DNA from 2 places in the Thiomicrospira pelophila DSM 1534 genome. Region 2 is predicted to be linked to the other one. Evidence: riboswitches for the same ligand, from Rfam matches in the RefSeq annotation. Region 2 holds a riboswitch; the other holds the start of a gene.

Region 1 (10,442 bases), 550 kb from region 2:
GAAGTTGAGATATTGTTCAAAATCAAACCCCTCCCCCATATCTCGAATGGTGACGTCTATTTCGGCCGCACGCACGTCTAATGTTAATGCCACGACTTTATCGCGATAGGTGTCATCGGCCAGACGTTGTTGAACTTCGTCAATTAAACGGCCTTCGTTGATCAATTGAGTTTTTTCATCGTAAGTAATGGCCAAATTACCATGCTCAACCGCATTCACCATTAACTCAAACAAGCCTACAACCGCTTCATCCGGCTCTGCGCACAAGCTGGCTAGCAAGGATGATAAACCACGAGCTTCTTCAAGGGTTTTATATTCAAATTCGGCGTGTTTAGCGGTAGCAAAAGACGCGGTAATTTTATTGATTTCCGCGCGCAAGTTTTGGTGGGTTTTATAATCACGTAAAGCGGAACGAATAACCGATTGCACCAACTCCATATCGAGCGGCTTGGCTAAATAATAAAATGCACCTTCTCTTAAACCCTGTTGAACCGACTCTTTATCCGCCAGTGCCGTTTGCAGAATAACCGGTATCTGGCGACGTTCTGAATCTTTTTTTAAGGCTTTCAGTAATGCGATGCCATCCATTTTAGGCATCAACCAGTCCGAGACCACCACACTATAATAGTCCGGGGTTCGTGCCTTGATTTTATTCAACGCGTCTTCGCCATCCACGGCGGTATCAAATTCCCAACCCGCGTTAGCCACCATCATGCTTAACAATTTTAGCGATGCTGGCGTATCATCTATCAATAATAATCGAGTTTGATTAACGGACATTCGTTTTCCTTTGCAACCTTAGTTTGTATAACACAACTGATTAACGATTAAGCATCCATATCAAACAATTTACCAAACTGGGCGGTTTCTAAACTGCGCATCACCTTGTCGTTGGCGTTAATTAACTTAATTACCCTGTTTTCCGTTCCCACTTTTTGGCGCATCAATAACATCAAACCCAACGCGGCACTATCAATACGGTCAGTGCGATCAAAGTCAATAACATAACGATTAGCTTTGCCAATATAGTCTTTATATGCGTTGTTAAAATCATGATAAAGCTCAATATCAAATACGCCATCCACGGCGATTTCGAGACAATCTTGATTCATTTTTGCGGATACCGATGACATATTTGAACCCTCTTTATTTTTTTCTGACTGATTTAATAATAGTCGCCTAATTAGAATGAAGTGAACATTAAGCGCAACAATATCATAATTGACATTAATCAATATTCTAGCACTTCTTAAATCGGCGATTGTATTAGTTTAGTAGCTTTACTGTATTAGTTTGCCAATGATTTTACATAGGCTTAAATGGTGCTTGTGTTACAATTTGCGCTCAAATTTGCCAAGGGGTGGTCTATTCGGCCTGAGATCGATTGCAGAAAATCGAAACCCTAAGAACCTGATCTGGTTAATACCAGCGTAGGGACAGGCATGACACGCCATTTTAGTCAAAAACTCTTGACGCAACTCGCGGTCTTCCTGTCCTTTTACACACATAAATATGTAAAAGGAAAACCATGAAACTCAAACCACTTCCATTTGCTTTAATCGCCCTTATACCAGGCCTGGTACTAGCTGAAAACAACTTATCTACCATTACCGTGAATGCCGATTTACGCGAAACCAGCGAAACGGATATCGCTGCCAGCGTCGATATTATGGATGAAGCTGAATTGCAAGATCGCGGCGCCACCCATTTTGGCGATGTGTTATTACAAACCCCCAATGTCAATTTTTCCGGGCAATCATCGCGTCCGCGTCATATCCAAATTCGCGGTATGGGCGAACGTGACGAATACACCGGCGCACCCAACGCCAGTGTGGGGTTTGCGGTCGATGAAATTGATTTCAGCGGCATCGGCATGGTCGGCAATTTATTTGACGTCAAACAAGTCGAAGTATTACGCGGCCCACAAAGCACACGTTATGGAGCCAGCGCCCTCGCCGGCTTGGTAAACATCCAAACTAACGACCCAACGCCTTATAAAGAAAGTTTAATTGAAGCGAGCGTGGGCACGGATAACCTGAAAGAACTTGGCGTCATGACCAGTGGCGCTTTCACATCCGAAGACAAAAGTCCGCAATACCGTGTCAGCCTGTTCAAACATAACAGCGATGGCTTCCGTGATAACGACACCCTAGACCGCACCGATACCAACCAAAAAAACGAGCTCACCGCGCGAGCTAAACTACGCTGGTGGGCCGGTGACGATACTCAATTTGATTTAAGCCTCATGCACGCTGATATTAATAACGGCTATGATGTGTTTACGCGTGATAATAGCTTTACCAGTCTTTCTGATGAGCCAGGTAAAGACACTCAAAAAGCCAATGCCAGTTCTTTGAAAGTCCAATATGATGGCAATTCAAACTATCAACTCACTTCCACTACCAGCTTTGCGGACAACACAAGTCACTACGACTATGATTTAGACTGGCAAGCCTTTGATGAAGAAAAGAGTAACGGTACCTATCAAAGCACACAAACACGCCAGAACTTTAGCCAAGATTTTCGCTGGAAATCAACTGATTCTAGCAAACTCTTTAATCAATCAACCGATTGGCTCGTCGGGCTTTATGCGTCACATTTAACTGAAACAAATGATCGCGCAGAACGCTTTCAAAGTTGTTACGGATTTACCTGCCCAACGGAAGGTCCAGATATTTATAACAACGATATTAGCAGTGATTTCACCAATGAGAAATTGGCTCTATATGGTCAACTTGATCAAGCAATATCAAATCAAAAAACGCTGAGTTACAGCATAAGGGCTGAACATAATCGCAAAGATTTCACGCAAACCAAACGTAACTTCGGATCCGCTTTTGAGTACGATGCAAGTGGAAATGTCGTTGGTCCGCACGCTGATTTTGATTACACCCTACTGGATGAACATGAACCAGTAGAAACCCTTTGGGGCGGTTCAATAACTTACACGCATAAATACAACGAACGCCATACCGCCTTTGCCGGATTTAACCGAGGTTTTAAAGCGAGCGGCTTTAATACCGGACAAAGTACTGAACAAAATTTAACCTTCGAAGCCGAAACTCTTTATAACTATGAAATTGGCTTACGCTCCAACTACGGTGCAATCAAAACAGCGACGACCTTATTTTATATGGATCGTCAAAATCCACAGTTTGATGGTTACAGCTATGAACCTGGCGGTTATGAATGGGTATTCTTTACTGAAAACTTAGATTCAGCACAACACTATGGACTAGAAACCGAAATCGACTGGCAGGTCAATAGCCGCTGGCTGGTTTTTGCTAATTTGGGATTATTACAAACTCAAGTTAAAGGCACGCCGATTAATGAAGAATTTGATATGGCCGATCGCGGTGCAGCGCATGCGCCCAACTATCAATATTTAATCGGTGGTCAATATCGACATGACCAAGGCTGGTTTGGTCGAGTCGAAGTTCAAGGCATGGATGCATTTTATTTCGACAATGTACATAATGAAAAATCTAAAGCCTATACCATCGCTAATGCGCGAATAGGCTATGAGGCCAAGGACTGGGAAGTCTATTTCTGGGGCAAAAACCTAACAGATGAGCGTTATGCTACAAGAGGTTACTTTTTTGACCACTTTGATGGTGACGGCGAACACCAATATATCGCCCTTGGCGATCCGCGCCAAGTTGGTTTGACCACGAGAGTGCGGTTTTAACCAAAGGTGACACTTCACCCTCACCCACCCAGGGAGAGGGTGAAAAGCTAACGCTTAACAACTCCGTGTCTTCGCAGTAAAAGAACAAAGGAATAACCCTATGAATATTTCACTTGATATCAGTATGTACCCGTTACAAGACGAATTTTGCCAACCGATTATTGACTTTATCGAGCGTTTAGAACAAGCACCAGGCCTGGTGCTTGAGCGCAATAGCCTCAGCACTCAGGTGTTTGGTGACTATCGCACGATTATGAACTTGATGACCAAAGAGCTTGAAACCGTATTTGAACAAAACCCACACACCATTTTTGTAATGAAAATGGTCGGGGTCAATCGCTCCAAGGCCAAAATTGATGCTTGCTGAGATTTGGGCGCAATTTAGCCAGCAATCTATTTGGGAGGCGATTGCGGTTGCGCTGGGCATCGCTTATGTGATTCTAGCCGCGCGCGAATCGGTTTGGTGTTGGCCAGCGGCTTTTGTAAGCACCGCGATTTATACCCTGCTGTTTTGGAACGGCATGCTGCCGATGCAATCTTTCTTACACTTCTTTTACATGTCCATGGCGGTGTACGGTTTTTATGTCTGGACCCGAGGCAGCATTAGCCAACCTGAGTTACACATTCATCGTTGGCGCTGGGGTTATCACGCTGTTTTTATTAGTTTAGGCGTGTTGCTGACTTTTTCACTCGGCGGTTTATTAACCTTGTTTGAGGCTAGCCAAAAACCCTATTTAGACGGGTTTGTGATGGTGTTTTCCATGCTCACCACTTATATGATGGCACGCAAGGTATTGGAAAACTGGCTCTATTGGTTGGTAATTGATAGCACGGCGGTGGTGCTTTATTGGCAAACCGGCTATTTGCTGACTGCAGCGATGTTTGTGCTTTATCTTGGTCTCGCGGTTTATGGGTTTGTTAATTGGTTAAAACTTTATCGCGCACAGCACCAAAGTGCCTCTCTTTAAAACCGTGTGGGCGCGGCCATCCAGTGCGCCAAATCGGTTTCGCCTAGCAAGTTCAAACCAAACAACCACAAGCGATAAGGGGCACGCACCTGTGTTAAATCGGGCAAATCGCCATAGGCTTGCTTAAACCACCAGGCCTGGTGTTCGTCCAAAAGATATTCCAATATCACCCAGGTTAATTCGACCGGCGCGAGCACAAACGCGTCCAAATCTACCAAGGCAGACAATTGCTTCTGCTCAAATAAAAACTGATCCCAACGACAATCCAACATGGTGGGCACGGCTGAATCAATATGCAGCGCCTCAGCCTGCTCTATCGCCGACCACCAGGCCTGGTGGTCGGTCGAATTCATCCAGCTTTTTAAACGCTGCGCGAGTCTGGTTGACCAATCGTTAAGTGGATATTGCGGCTGATGCCAAACCCCCCAGCTGGAATATTGAACCTGATGCAACGAACTTAAATGTCGCGCGAAGCGTTCAACATTGGTCTGATTCATCCATTTTGCTTGACCGGTTTCACCCGCGAGTTTTGAGGCTAAGACAAATCCCTGCAAACTTTCAGAAGGATTCACTGCCCATTCAATCTGCGGAATCGCCAAATCGGTTAAGTCTGCCAATTGACGCGAGCACCAGGCCTGGTGCTGGAGATGTTGTTGCAGATCTAAACCAAATAGCACACGTACATTACGCCAAAAATCTTGTTGTTGGGCATTGGGGTTCAACGTTTTTAAGACCTTGTCGCCCTGCTCGGTTTGCAGATAGAAAAGCTGATGCGTACTGTCGTGATATAAGGTCGGTTGGGGTTGCGCAGAGAGAATATTAGGTAATTGCTTAGGCTCGATATTTAAGCCTTGGTAGGGAGACCGACCACCAGGCCTGGTGGTCGGGTTTGAATCTCGAATCATTAGTGCGCCGAACGATTCGGATCCCAGTCTTTTAAAACGTATTCCGTACCACAGTAGGGGCATTTAGCTTCGCCGGTCTCTTCAATCGGCAAAAATACGCGCGGATGTGCGTCCCATACCGACTGATTATTGGTTGGGCAATACAATGGCAAATCGTCGTAGGTTACTTCAACGTGCGTTTGCGCACATGAATCGGTTGCTTTTGAACTCATTGTCACTCCTTAAAGCGTGTAAACACGGCGGGCAATTTGCCGCCGTACGAAATCTTATTTAACGGTGGCTAACCAGTCTAAATGAGCGGCTGAGCGTCCATGAACCACGTCAAAATACAGGCTTTGTAAACGCTCGGTAATGGGGCCTCGTGAACCTTGACCAATCGGACGATTGTCCAATTCACGAATCGGCGTTACTTCAGCCGCCGTGCCAGTGAAGAAGGCTTCATCTGCGATGTAAACTTCGTCACGTGTAATGCGTTTTTCCACCACTTCATAACCACATTCTCGCGCTAATTGCATCACGGTTTTACGCGTAATACCATCCAAGGCCGCCGTCAATTCTGGGGTATAAATCACGCCGTCACGAATCATAAAGAAGTTTTCGCCACTACCTTCACACACATAACCTTCAGTGTCTAACAATAGCGCTTCATCACAACCGTGCGATACCGCTTCTTGCAAAGCTAACATTGAGTTCATGTACGCACCGTTCGCTTTCGCCTTGGTCATGGTAATGTTAACGTGATGACGTGTGTAGGACGAAGTCGCGACCTTGATACCACGGGTTAGGTTTTCTTCACCCATATACGCACCCCATTCCCAGGCTGCGATAATCACGTGAGTTTTCAAATTATCGGCACGTAAACCCATGCCTTCTGAGCCGTAATACACCATCGGACGAATATAAGCCGATTTCAAACCATTCTCACGCACCGCGGCACGCTGCGCTTCGTTAAGCGTGGTTTTATCAAACGGCATCGGCATATTCATAATTTTCGCTGAATTAAACAGGCGATCGGTATGCGCTTCTAAGCGAAAAATCGCGGTGCCTTGCTCGGCATCATACGCACGCACACCTTCAAAAACACCCATACCATAATGTAAGGTGTGAGTTAAAACATGCGTGTTGGCTTCGCGCCAAGGCACCATTTGACCGTCCATCCAAATCAGGCCATCACGATCCGACATCGTTCGCATTGAGAAGCTCCTCAGAAATATAAATCGCTACAAATTCGGTATAAAACCGGCCAAAGCCGTTTTTACAAAAAATAAAAGATGTATTTTAGCCGAATGAACCCACGAATAACAGAGAGTCTGCACGCTTAATTTCAATCTAGCTCTGAGCTTTATTCACTCTATCAACTTGAATTTATTCTTGATTCAGCTAAAATCATCGTTTGTCTTTCAAAAAGAGCAATCTTCGGATTGCTCTTTTTTGTTTGTAATTATCAAGCCGCCTAGGCGCTGTTGCGTTGGCAAGAAGGTGAAGTCCATGTCCGAAAGTTTAATGAATACCTATGCTCGTTTGCCTGTCATGTTTACAGAAGGCGAAGGCGCAACCTTGTACGATGATCAAGGAAAGGCCTATTTAGACGCCGTGAGTGGTATTGCCGTTTGCAGTTTAGGCCACGCTCACCCTGCGATTTCGCAAGCCTTGTGTGAACAGAGCAAACGCCTCATTCATACCTCGAACCTATATCGCGTCGAAAACCAAGAAAAATTAGGTGAAGACTTAATTCGCCTATCGGGTATGGATCGCGTATTTTTTGGTAACTCGGGTGCAGAAGCCAACGAGGCGGCGATTAAGATTGCGCGTAAAACGGGGGCTGATCGCGGGATTGAAAACCCCGAAATCCTCGTAATGGAAAACAGCTTCCACGGCCGCACCATGGCGACCTTAAGTGCGACCGGCAACAAAAAAGTTCAAGAAGGTTTTGGCCCTTTAGTGCAGGGCTTTGTGCGCGTGCCTTACAACCAAGTAGAGGCGGTTGAAAAAGCCATTGCTGATCACCCTAACCTCGTCGCCATTTTGGTTGAGCCAGTTCAAGGTGAAGGTGGTGTATTTGTACCCGATGCCGGTTATTTAAAAACCTTACGTCAATTGTGCGACCAGCATAATTTGTTACTGATGATGGATGAAATCCAAACTGGCGTGGGCCGTACCGGCAAATGGTTTGCCTACCAACACGAAGACATTTTGCCAGATGTATTAACCTTAGCGAAAGCCTTGGGCAACGGTGTGCCGATTGGTGCATGTTTAGCCCGTGGTAAAGCGGCCAGCACTTTTGGTCCAGGCAACCACGGCACCACGTTTGGTGGCAATCCGCTCGCGTGTGCGGCCGGTTTAGCGGTCATTAATACGCTTGAGCAGCACGACTATATCTCACAGGTCGCCAAACAAGGCAAACAAATCATGACCGCCTTTAGAAACGCATTAGCCGACCAAAAAGGCGTGGTAGAAGTGCGTGGCAAAGGTTATATGATCGGTATTCAGTTGGATCGTCCGTGTAGCGAGCTGGTCAAACTAGCGCTTGATAAAGGCCTACTGATCAACGTAACGCGTGGCGACACCGTTCGTTTATTGCCGCCATTTGTAATTTCCGAAGCCCAAACGAGCCAACTGGTGACTGATTTGAGCCAATTAATAACCGAATTTTTAAAAAAATCTTAATCCCATGACAAATAATCACTTTTTAACCCTTAAAAGCCTCACCCCGCAACAACTGCAACATATTTTGCAGCGTGGGATTGAGCTCAAAAAAATGCAACACGCCGGTGAAATTTACGAGCCGCTCAAAAACCAAACCCTTGCAATGATTTTTGAAAAGGCGTCTACTCGCACCCGCATTTCGTTTGAAGTCGGCATGACTCAGCTAGGCGGCCACGCGTTGTTTTTATCGCCCCGCGATACCCAACTTGGCCGTGGCGAACCGATTGAAGATAGCGCACGCGTTATTTCCAGCATGGTGGATGGCATTATGGTGCGCACGTTCGAACACAGCATTGTTGAAACCATGGCCGAATTTTCATCGGTGCCAGTAATAAACGCTTTAACCGATGATTTTCACCCTTGCCAGTTGCTAGCTGACATGCAAACCTACTATGAGCATCGAGGCTCGATTCAGGGTAAAACGGTGGTCTGGATTGGGGATGGTAATAATATGTGCCAGTCATATATTAATGCGGCGCAAATCTATGACTTTAAATTACGCGTAGCTTGTCCAAAAGGCTTTGAACCACGTGCAGATTTAATCGAGATGGCGAAAGATCGTGTTGAAATTGTACGCGACCCGATGGAAGCCGCACAAGGCGCAGACTTATTGGTAACCGATGTTTGGGCCAGCATGGGACAAGAAGACGAACAACGTTTGCGCATTCAAGCCTTATCGAAATATCGCGTAAGTCGTGCCATTATGGACCAAGCTGATTCGAATGCTTTATTTATGCACTGCCTACCTGCGCATCGTGGCGAAGAAGTCACGGCTGAAGTCATTGACGGTCACCAAAGTGTAGTGTGGGATGAAGCCGAAAACCGTTTGCATGCGCAAAAAGCGCTACTTGAATTTTTAATGACTCGCAACTAAAGCAGCAAACAATCGCTTCAAGCGCCTTTTATTGTCTAGAGACTTTCAGTTATAGTAAACGAAACTAAAAATAGTCAATTATGTTTCAATCTGAATCCGTTGCTGAAATTCTAATTACATTTGGTGGGCTGTTTATCATTGGTTTGATCGCAGACCTGCTTGGCCGCCATACCCCACTTCCAAGAGTCACTCTTTTAATTTTGACTGGCTTTTTAATGGGGCCGGCCGTTCTTGACTGGTTACCGGAGTTTACCCGAGAATGGTTTCCGGTATTATCGGAAGTTGCACTCGCAATGATTGGCTTTATGCTTGGCCAAAACCTCACAAAAACCAAACTTCAGACCATGGGTCGCGGCATTATCGGCATTTCTCTCAGCGTAATGTTTATGACGGCATTGCTGGTATTCTTCGGCTTATGGTTGATGGGTGTACCGGTTGAAATCGCACTGATATTAGCCGGCATTGCCCCCGCAACCGCCCCCGCACCAGTCGTTGATGTTACCAAAGAGTTTAATGCGCAGGGCCCGGTGACCGACATGCTATTAGGCATTGTTGCAATTGATGACGCCTGGGGCATGCTGGTTTTTAGTTTACTGTTAATGTTAGCCACAATTTGGGCGGGAACCAGCGAAGCGGTTAATAATTTAGTGCATGGTTTATGGGAAGTTGGTGGTGCCGTTGGCTTGGGCATCCTTCTTGGATTACCCATGGCCTATTTAACTCGGTACATTTACCCTGGTAAATCAACACAAGCGGAAGTGTTGGGGCTTGTTTTATTATGCGCAGGTTTAGCCGAATGGTTAGGTGTTTCTTATATCCTTTCGGCGATGGTGATGGGCACATTAGTTGCCAATTTAGCTCGCCAACATCCTGAACGACCATTTGATGAAATTGAAGCATTACAATGGCCTTTATTGATTTTATTCTTTCTATTAGCTGGTTCTGCACTTGAGTTGGATGCCCTATGGGCTGCCGGATTGATTGGACTAGGCTATATCGTATTTCGAGTTTTAGGACGTATCACCGGCTCCTACCTAGGCGCAACATGGGCGGGTTGCCAAGGTAGCTCTTATAAATCACTCGGACTGGCAATGTTACCTCACGCCGGTATTCCAATTGGTATGGCGTTGTTAGCGGTTCAACAAGTCCCGGAGCACAAAGACACTATTCTCGCGGTGGTTCTGGGTTGTACAATTATATTTGAATTGATTGGCCCGCCTCTAACCCGGCATATTTTGGTACGTGCCAGAGAGATTAATCGACCGCTCGACGGCCACTAAACGCATACGACAAGGTCGCAC
Region 2 (10,442 bases):
TTTGGACAACTTATTACAATAACGTTAGGCTTTTTGGCGTTTATCGGAGTCTTTTTGCCAATATTGTTAACTTTTTACCAAAAAAGATTAGTTAACTTGGAGCAAACAGAAATCGAAGCAATGTTAACTAAAAGGCTTGGACAAATAGAATCGTCGCTTCAAGAAAAACTTGATAGAGATTTAGCAGAAAAAGACATTTTACTAACTCAAAAGATAAGTAATAGTGAAGAAAAATTACAAGAAAGGGTGTCGCATGCATTATCAGGGGTTTTGTTTGTACAGGGCTCCTTACAGTTAAGTAATAAGCTTTACTGGTTGGCTTCTTATAGTTTCGTTAGAGCTGCAAAGGAAAGCATTAAAGCGAATGAAGAAGGAAACCTCAAGAAAGCATTGAGATTGATCATAGTAAATTGTTCCCCTAATATGACAGAACAAAATTATACAGAAGCACCATATGAAGAAGTCTTAGATGGGTTTCTAGAGATGTTATCTCACTTCAATCATAACAATAGATACACAGATGAAATCAATCAATTAAAAGTTTTATTCGAAAAGTTTTATACAATTTCAAATAAAAAAAGAACCTCTTAAATTTAACCCTGATGCCAAAACGGGGTACCTAAAACCGGGGTGGAAGGCGTAGCGAATTCGCGTTGTGGCATGGTGCCTGAGTTGTAGCCTAAGCGTCCGGCTTCGATGGCGAGCTTGAAGGCGCTCGCCATATTGATTGGATCATCGGCCAAAGCCACCGCGGAATTAAGCAACACCCCATCAAAACCCATTTCCAAAGCTTGAGCTGCGTGGGATGGTTTGCCGATGCCCGCATCGACAATCAGAGTGGTATCGGGCAGACGTTGGCGAATCAATTCCATATTATAGGGATTCATAATGCCTTTGCCCGAACCAATCGGTGATGCCCAAGGCATGACGATACGGCAACCGACATCAACTAAACGTTGACACAAAACGAGATCATCACTCGCATAAGGGAAGACTTCAAAGCCGTCCTCAATTAATACCTGCGCGGCTTTGACCAAATCAAATGGATCGGGTTGCAGGGTGTAGTCATCACCGATCACTTCGAGTTTAACCCAGTTGGTACCAAAAATTTCACGTGCCATCTGCGCGGTGGTAATCGATTCTTGAGCCGTTCGGCAACCAGCGGTATTGGGTAGAATGTGACAACCGAGTGATTGAATAATTTGCCAAAACGCCTGTCCACTTTGGTCACCTATATTCTGCCGACGAATCGACACGGTGACCACTTGGCTTTCACTGGCTTGAATCGCCTGGCGCATAATCTCGGGTGACGGATAAAGCGCTGAACCGATTAACAAACGGCTTTGCAATAAAGTATCTGCCAATGACCAGGCCTGGTTGTGAGTTGTCATATTCATTTCCTGTATTTTTATTCAGCAAAGAGACACGAAGGCACAGGATATTTGTAGGTTGGATTAGGTCGAAGACCGTAATCCAACATGCTCTTGACGCATGATTGTCAGATTACGGCTTGCAGCCTAATCTGACCTACTTTGTATACTGTGTTTAAAACCAAATCAGCCGCCTTGCATGGGGGCGACGATTTCTATGCGGTCGTTTTCATTTACAAACGTGTCAGCGTATTGGCTTTTGGGCACAAAGTTTTCATTCAGTGCTAACGCAAATGCGCCTTCAATTTCCAACTCAAGCACCAGGCTGGCTAAGGTTTGAGCATTGCTTTCTGTTGGTTTGTCGTTAATCAATAAAATCATGTTTCACCTTGTGGTTCGACTAATTCTTTAATTCAGCCAGTGCCTTTTCAATCATCGCAGGGGAGAATAAATAACCGTGGCGGTAGAGCCCGTTAATGCGCGTTAACCCCTCAAGTTGCTCAATGCGCGGTAAATTGTCGCCCAGCGCCGGACGGCAATTGGTGAGTTGATTGACAATGCGTGCCTCAGCAAAACCAGGGTGCACGCTATAGGCGGCAGAGAGTAATTCCAAGCTCGAGCGCACCGACATCGGACTGCGGTCTTCGCTTTCGATTTCACTCGCGCCGATGATATAGCGTCCATTGGCGCGCGGCACAATATAAATGCGATAACGTGGGTGCATTAAGCGTACTGGCCGCGTGAGGTTCACCTCGGGTGCATCCAGCCAAAGCACTTCACCACGTACGCCGCGTAAATCTTTTAACGCCGCTTTCGCACCTAAGCCACGACAATCAAATACCCAGTCATAATAATCTTGCTGTTTGCAACAATGAACAACGTGAGCTTCAACTTCTTTTGCCTCAGTACTTACGCGCCATTCGACTAGCGGATGGTTTTTTAGCAGGCGTTCGCTTTGCGCAAAAAACTGGGTGGAGTCTACCTGGCCTTCGTTAGGCAACCACCAAGCCTGGTGATGATGTGTCAGTTCTGGTTCAAGTTCGCTAATGCGTGCGTTGTTTAGCGGTTCGACTTGGCTGTTTTGATGGCCGGCGGGCATTTTATCCAGCAGTTGCCGCATAAAATGCTGCAGATCGGCACGGTCATTATGATGCGCCAAAATCAAGCTGCCACGGTGTTGAAAATCGACCGCATAACCTTGTTGCGCCATCCAAGCAAGCAGGCCTGGCCAAAGTGCAATCGAACGTGTACCGAGTTTAAATAACTCGGCATCCATTAACTCCAATTCAGCATAAGGCGCGAGCATGCCAGCCGCGGTATAACCAGCGGCATTAGGTGTGGCATCTGACGCATCTTTTTCATACAGCGTGACCTGAATCCCGCGCTGAATTAAATTCAACGCCAGCACGCGACCGACCAGGCCTGCACCGGCGATGCCAACGGTTTTTAAACCGTCTAGCTTCATAACTTAAGCCTGCTTTTTAGTTTTGTGATTCAGCTGCTCAACCGGCACCGAAATTTCACTGCCCAGTTCTTTAAAGGTTTGCGCTTGTTCCGCCATACCCGCTTCGAGGGCTTTTTGTTCATCCACACCCAGTTGCGCTGCGTAATCGCGCACTTCTTGGCTGATTTTCATTGAGCAAAATTTTGGTCCACACATGGAGCAGAAATGCGCGACTTTAGCCGAATCACGTGGCAAGGTTTCATCGTGATAGGCCATCGCACGTTCTGGGTCTAGGCCGATATTAAACTGATCCATCCAGCGGAATTCAAAGCGTGCTTTGCTCATTTCATCATCACGGTAACGTGCGCCTGGATGTCCCTTGGCGACATCGGCGGCATGGGCCGCGATTTTATACGCCATCAAGCCTTCTTTGACGTCTTCACGATTTGGCAAGCCTAAGTGTTCTTTTGGTGTGACATAACACAGCATCGCCGTACCGTACCAACCAATCATCGCCGCGCCAATCGCTGAGGTTATGTGGTCGTAACCGGGTGCGATATCCGTGGTCAGCGGGCCGAGAGTATAAAATGGTGCTTCGTGGCACAGTTCCAATTGCAAATCCATGTTCTCTTTAATCTTGTGCATCGGCACATGGCCCGGGCCTTCGATAATGGTTTGTACATCGTGTTTCCAAGCGATTTTTGTGAGTTCGCCCAGGGTTTTGAGTTCGGCCAGCTGCGCTTCATCATTCGCGTCTGCTAATGAACCTGGGCGTAAGCCATCACCCAACGAAAAGCTGACATCATAGGCTTTCATGATTTCGCAGATATCCTCGAAATGGGTATAGAGGAAACTTTCTTTATGGTGCGCTAAACACCATTTCGCCATAATTGAGCCGCCGCGCGACACAATGCCGGTCACTCGTTTGGCCGTCATCGGCACATAACGCAATAACACCCCGGCGTGAATCGTGAAATAATCCACCCCTTGCTCGGCCTGCTCAATCAGCGTGTCGCGATAAATTTCCCAAGTCAGGTCTTCCGCGATGCCATTCACCTTTTCCAAAGCTTGATACAAAGGTACGGTGCCAATCGGTACCGGCGAGTTACGCACAATCCAATCGCGGGTGGCGTGAATGTTTTTGCCAGTGGATAAATCCATCACCGTATCGCCGCCCCAGCGAGTTGACCAGACCATTTTTTCGACTTCTTCGGCAATCGAAGAGGTGAGAGCCGAGTTGCCGATATTGGCGTTGATTTTGACCAAAAAGTTGCGCCCAATAATCATCGGCTCGGATTCAGGATGGTTGATGTTATTTGGAATGACCGCACGACCAGCGGCGACTTCATCACGCACAAAATCAGGCGTGATCAGTTCTGGCAAGTTCGCGCCAAAGCTTTCGCCTTTTAAGCGCGCTTCGCGTTCGGCATCGATCACTTCAGAGCGGCGTTGGTTTTCACGGATCGCGATAAATTCCATTTCCGGCGTGATAATCCCCTGGCGTGCGTAGTGCATTTGGGTCACATTTTTGCCCGTCTTGGCGCGTAATGGTATGCGTTTTAAGCCTTTTTCCGCCGCTAAAAGTTCTTCAGGTACATCCGTTTCGCGCTTGTAACCATTATCCACCGCTTGAATTTGACGGCCTTCGTATTCTTCCACATCGCCACGCGCCGCAATCCAGGACTGGCGAATCGGCTCAATCCCCTGAGTTAAATCAATGCTCGCATTCGGATCGGTATAAGGGCCGGAGGTATCATATACAGTTAGCGTTTCGCCATTCGTCAGCGCGATTTCGCGCATCGGTACACGGATGTTTGGGTGGATTTTGCCTGAGATATAAGCTTTGCTCGAAGCCGGTAACGGCTCGCGAGTGATTTCGCTATGCGCGGCGGTGTGTTTAATATTCTGTGACATGTTTTTCTCCAAATAATTTTGGGATAGAAAAACAGCGTGAAAAGCCGGTGGGGCGTTTGTAATAACAGGCGAGGAGGGTTTTATGTGCAACCACCAGGCCTGGTTATTTTAAACGCAGGCGCCGGAGGCATTCAGAAACGGCGAATAGAGTGGGTCACAAAGTATGAAGCACACGCCGATTAAGATGATTCTCTTCCCTACGCTGGTTCTAACCAGTTCAAGTTCAGCGGGTTCGGTCGAAGACCATCTCAGCGTTCGCGATCGCAAACGCACCCCGAGAGATGCCAAGCAGATTAAATTAGACCTGTCGACTTGTCAAGCATCTAGGGTTGAGAAGTTAGGCATAGCCGCTTAGACACGATATAATGCCCGCCTAATTTTGATAAAGAGGACGGCCTTGTGCTGTGTCAGGTTTTTCCCCAACAATATGATCAACAGCTAGCCGACAAACAGCAGCGTTTGTTAGGTTTGGTGCCGAGTATGGCGGATAAGTTGCAAGTGTTTGCGTCGGTGCCGGCGCATTTTCGACAACGCGCGGAGTTTCGTATCTGGCATACGCCGGAGCGCTTGTTTTATGCTATGTTTGATCCGGCTAATCCCAAGCACCCGGTCGAAATAGTATCGTGCCCAATGGCGGCGGAATCGATTGATAACTTGATGACGCCCTTGTTAGAAGCGATTGGTCAGCAAGAAATTTTAAGTAATGGCCTGTTTGAAATTGATTTTCTCGCCACCTTAAGCGGCGAAATGTTGGTGACTTTAATTTATCGTAAAAAACTCGACGACCAGGCCTGGTCGTCCGCCGCGCAAAGCTTGCGTGAAGTTTTGCCGATTGATCATATTATTGGCCGCAGCCGTAAACAGAAAATTTTGCTTGATCAAGATTTTGTGATCGAACGCTTAGAAGCCGACCACCAGGCCTGGTGGTTTCAGCAGATTGAAAATAGCTTTACCCAACCGAATGCTAAAATGGCGCAGAATATGTTGGCCTGGGCGCGCGAGCAAAGTCGCGATATTAATTCTGCGGGCGGTGATTTGTTGGAGTTGTATTGCGGAAATGGTCATTTTTCGATTGCGCTGGCCGATTTGTATGACAGAGTATTGGCGACCGAAATTTCTAAAACCTCGGTGAAATCAGCACAATTCAATTTGACAAAAAATGGCGTGGAAAATGTCGAGGTTATTAAGATGGCCGCCGAAGAGGTGTCACAAGCCTTGCAAGGTCAAACATTTAATCGTTTGGCAGACATTGATTTATCCAGTTATCAATTCAACACTATTTTTGTCGATCCGCCGCGTGCGGGGTTGGACGATTTAACGCGCCAATTATCGAGTGATTTTGATCACATTTTGTATATCTCCTGTAACCCAGAAACGCTGGCACGAGACTTGTCTATTTTAGAACAAACGCATGATGTAATGGCCGCGGCTTTATTCGATCAGTTCCCTTACAGTCACCACATTGAATCGGGCGTATTGCTCAAAAGGAAACCGACATGAGGAAAACCTTATGATTTTGGCCTGGATTGGCGCGTTATTAATTGGCCTAAGCTTAGGCTTGCTCGGTTCGGGCGGCTCAATTTTGACCGTGCCAGTATTAGTATATTTAGTCGGACAAGACCCGAAAGTCGCGATGGCTGGGTCCTTGATGATTGTGGGCGTGATCTCGTTAATTTCGGCGATTCCCTACGCGCGCCAAAAGACCATTGACTGGCGCATGGTGGCATGGTTTGGTATACCGGGCCTGGCAGGGGCGGTGTTTGGTGCTTGGCTGGCGCATTTTATTGATGGCGTCATCCAGATGTTAATTTTCGCCGTTTTAATGTTAAGCGCCGCTTATTTAATGTTTAAACCCGTCGACTTGAGCGATGCGCCTAAAGCGCCTCGTGCGGCTTATAAAATTGTGGCAGATGGCTTAGTGGTGGGCGCGGTCACCGGGCTCGTCGGTGTAGGCGGTGGCTTTCTCATTATTCCGGCGTTGGTTTTATTGGGTGGCTTGTCGATGCGTTTGGCGATTGGCACCAGTTTAGTTATTATCGCGATGAAATCCTTTGCCGGTTTTGGTGCCTACTTAGAGGTGTTAAGCGCTCTGAATCTCGCACTGGATTGGGGCATTATTATTAAATTCACCCTTATCGGTATTATCGGCGGTTGGTTAGGCCACAAAGTCAGCCACAAATTTGACCAGCAGTTATTGCGCCGAATCTTCGCCGTATTCCTCGTGCTGATGAGCGTATTTATTCTTTATCAAAAACTACCAGGCCTGGTGATGGGAAGCTAATGGAAGACGTTATAAAGACCAAAAAAGAAGCCGTGATTAAGCCGCCAAAGAAAATTTTGCAGCCGGTTGGGCGAGCCATTGCGCAATTTAATATGATCCGCGAAGGCGACCGGGTGTTGCTGGGTTTGTCGGGCGGTAAGGATTCACTCGCCTTATTAATGGTCTTGAAACATCTGCAGCGCCATTCGCCGGTTAAGTTTGAACTGGCCGCCTGTACGATTAACCCCGAAATTCCTGGGTTTGATCCTTCGCCATTAAAAGGTTTTTTAGCTGAGTTAAACGTGCCTTATTTTTACGAGTCGGAAGACTTGGTGGCCTTGGCCGATAAATATATGAAAGGCGATTCGTTTTGCAGTTTTTGTTCGCGCCAAAAACGCGGCAAGTTGTACACGGTTTGTCGGCGCGAAGGTTACAACGTATTGGCATTAGCGCAACATTTGGATGACTTGGCAGAAAGTTTTTTAATGTCGGCGTTTAATGCCGGTCAGCTTAGAACCATGAAAGCGCATTATTTAAATAACGATGGCGATGTGCGTATTATCCGCCCATTTGTAAAAGTGCGCGAAAACCAAACGCGTGACTTTGCCGAGGCGGCTAATTTGCCGGTGATTCCCGATAATTGTCCAGCTTGTTATGCTAAGCCGCAGGCGCGTCAGTATTTTAAACAAATGTTATTGGACGAAGAAAAACGCAATAAACATGTGTATGCCAATTTATGGACGGCGATGCAACCGCTGATTGCCGATGATAACCATGCGGGTTTAGCCGGTTTGGAGGAAGCCTGGGATGAAGAAGAGTAGCGAGCATCACCCAATTCAAGGTGCCCTGTTTAAAGGTTTGGTGCGGTCTTTATCTTGGTTGCCGCTTAAATGGAATCAGCGTTTAGGTGCGGCGATTGGGTGGTTATTATGGCGACTACCGAACTCGGCCAAACGCGTGTCGATTAAAAATATCGAGATTGCGTTTCCCAATCTAACAACGGAAGCGCGCGCGCAGCTGGTGAAGAAAAGCCTTATCGAAACCGGCAAAACCGCCACCGAATTGGGGGCGATTTGGTGCTGGTCACAGGCCAAAAAACTCGCTTTAATTAAACGAGTTGAAGGCGCGGAGCGGCTAGAGCAAGCGGTTTCTCAGGGCAAAGGTGTGATGGTGTTGTCGCCGCATGTAGGCTGCTGGGAAATCATTGGGCATTATCTAGCCGAACAGTATCCGACGACGATTTTATATCGACCACCGCGCATTGGTTCGCTTGATAATTTTATGCGACAAGCGCGACAATCAAGTGGCGTAAAATTACAGCCCACCGATATGTCTGGTGTAAAAGGGCTTCGAAAAGCGTTGAAAAATGCCGAAGTGGTCGGCATCTTGCCCGATCAAGACCCAGGAAAAAGTGGCGGTGTGGTCGCACCGTTTTTTGGCCAACCGGCGAATACCATGGTGCTGGTTTCGAAACTAGCGCAAAAATCCCAATGCCCGGTGTTTTATATTGTGGCGGAACGGTTACCGAATGCACAGGGTTATGTCATTCATTTATTAGACGCACCGGCCGAAGTGGCGTCAGCGGATGAACAAGAAGCCACCAGCGCTTTAAATCAGGGTGTCGAAACCTGCGTGCGCCAATTGCCCAGTCAATACCAATGGTCATACAAACGCTATAAAAACCTGCCTAAAGGCTATGCAAAAGTTTATTGAAGGGTGATTGAGACTCCCCCGCGTGAGTGATAACAGGGGGGGAGAAGTGCGGCTTGGTTATGAGGCCACTTGAAGCGCTTGATCAATATCAGCGATCAGATCGTCGATATGTTCAATACCTATGGACAATCGAACCATTTCTGGCGGTACACCAGCGGACTTGAGCTCAGCATCATTTAATTGTCGATGGGTTGTTTCGGCCGGTATACTGGCACAAGACTTAGCATCGCCAATATTAACTAATCGAATAATCAACTTGAGCGCATCGTAGAAGCGGCGCGTGCCTTCTCGTCCAGATGCTAATCCAAAACTTAAAATTCCAGAGGCTTGGCCGTTCATATATTTTTGCGCTAGCGCATGGTCCTTATGGCTAGGCAATCCCGCATAGTTCACCCAAGAAACCGCCGGATGAGCGTCTAAAAATTCAGCGACCGCTTGAGCGTTTTGACAAATACGTTCCATGCGTAAGGTCAGGGTTTCCAGGCCTTGAAGCAATTGAAACGCGCTGTTTGCAGATAAGGCCGCGCCCATATTACGCAAAGGCACTACACGACAACGCGCTATAAACGCCGCCTGGCCGAAATCTTGAGTATAGGTCACGCCGTGATAAGAAATGTCAGGTGTGTTTAGCAGCGGGAAACGCCCGGCATTTTCGGCCCAGGGAAAGGTACCGGCATCGACAATCACGCCGCCCAATGTGGTGCCGTGGCCGCCGATATATTTGGTGGCCGAATGGATAACAATATCCGCGCCGTATTCAATCGGGCGCCAGAGCGCGGGTGAAGGAACCGTGCTATCAACCACTAATGGAATGCCGTGGGCGTGAGCTAACTTGGCAAGTCGCTCAATATCGACAATGCTGCCGGATGGATTACCGATGGTTTCGCAATACAGCATTTTGGTTTTTTCATCAATCAAACCGGCGAGTTCTTCGTCGCTGGCATCCTTGTCAAAAAAGCGCACTTCTAAACCTTGACGAGGCAAGGTGTGGGCAAATAGGTTGTAGGTACCACCATAAAGTTCGCTGGTGCTAAGAATATTGTCGCCAGCTTCGGCCAGTGTTTGCACGGTGTAAGTAATGGCGGCCATGCCGGTTGCAACGGCTAATGCGGCAAGTCCACCTTCCATCGCGGTTAAGCGTGCTTCTAACACGGTATTGGTGGGGTTCATCATGCGCGAATAAATGTTGCCGGGGACTTTTAGGTCAAACAAATCGGCCGCATGTTGGGCATTGTCAAACGCAAATGATGAGGTTTGATAAATCGGTACGGCCACAGCTTTGGTGGTGGCTTCTGGTTCATATCCAGCGTGTAGAGCGAGAGTTTCAAGTTTCATAATTACGCTTCCTTTATTAATGGGCTTCGTCCCAGTTTAAACCTTGGCCGATATCAACAATTAACGGCACATCCAGTTTCATCGCGGATTCCATGTATTGTTTGATGTGCGTTTTGACGGTTTCGACCTGCTCGGCTTTGACTTCAAATACCAGTTCATCGTGGACTTGCATCAACATACGGATATCAAATTCGCCCTTGTCTATCCATCCGTCCAGCGCAATCATGGCGCGTTTAATAATGTCCGCTGCGGTGCCTTGCATCGGTGCGTTAATCGCGGTGCGTTCGGCGTATTGGCGCAGTTGGCCGTTACGTGCGTTAATGTCCGGCAAATACAAGCGACGACCAGCTAGGGTTTCAACATAGCCATTATATTTAGCATCGGCTTTGGTGGTGTTCATATAGGT

What was found. Region 2 has a riboswitch for thiamine pyrophosphate ahead of thiC (phosphomethylpyrimidine synthase ThiC). Riboswitches for the same ligand answer to the same signal wherever they lie in the genome.
Region 1: it holds a riboswitch for thiamine pyrophosphate, as region 2 does, so the genes downstream of both, N746_RS0102860 (TonB-dependent receptor) here and thiC (phosphomethylpyrimidine synthase ThiC) in region 2, are expected to answer to the same signal.

The regions. Positions count from the first base shown of each region.
Region 1 is NZ_JOMR01000001.1:591,243-601,684, reverse strand. Features, by position in the region: gene N746_RS0102870 (response regulator) at 1-780, opposite strand, end outside; gene N746_RS0102865 (STAS domain-containing protein) at 828-1,133, opposite strand; TPP riboswitch at 1,347-1,455, shown strand; gene N746_RS0102860 (TonB-dependent receptor) at 1,529-3,688, shown strand; gene N746_RS0102855 (hypothetical protein) at 3,789-4,055, shown strand; gene pnuC (nicotinamide riboside transporter PnuC) at 4,045-4,656, shown strand; gene N746_RS10585 (hypothetical protein) at 4,653-5,561, opposite strand; gene N746_RS0102840 (zinc-finger domain-containing protein) at 5,561-5,773, opposite strand; gene N746_RS0102835 (branched-chain amino acid transaminase) at 5,828-6,754, opposite strand; gene N746_RS0102830 (acetylornithine transaminase) at 7,050-8,228, shown strand; gene argF (ornithine carbamoyltransferase) at 8,233-9,141, shown strand; gene N746_RS0102820 (cation:proton antiporter) at 9,222-10,421, shown strand; gene recR (recombination mediator RecR) at 10,396-10,442, opposite strand, start outside.
Region 2 is NZ_JOMR01000001.1:38,987-49,428, reverse strand. Features, by position in the region: gene N746_RS0100250 (hypothetical protein) at 1-591, shown strand, start outside; gene N746_RS0100245 (thiazole synthase) at 594-1,391, opposite strand; gene thiS (sulfur carrier protein ThiS) at 1,557-1,751, opposite strand; gene N746_RS0100235 (FAD-dependent oxidoreductase) at 1,771-2,835, opposite strand; gene thiC (phosphomethylpyrimidine synthase ThiC) at 2,839-4,728, opposite strand; TPP riboswitch at 4,906-5,015, opposite strand; gene trmA (tRNA (uridine(54)-C5)-methyltransferase TrmA) at 5,128-6,228, shown strand; gene N746_RS0100220 (sulfite exporter TauE/SafE family protein) at 6,239-7,009, shown strand; gene N746_RS0100215 (PP-loop family protein) at 7,009-7,809, shown strand; gene N746_RS0100210 (lysophospholipid acyltransferase family protein) at 7,796-8,701, shown strand; gene N746_RS0100205 (O-acetylhomoserine aminocarboxypropyltransferase/cysteine synthase family protein) at 8,759-10,036, opposite strand; gene polA (DNA polymerase I) at 10,053-10,442, opposite strand, start outside.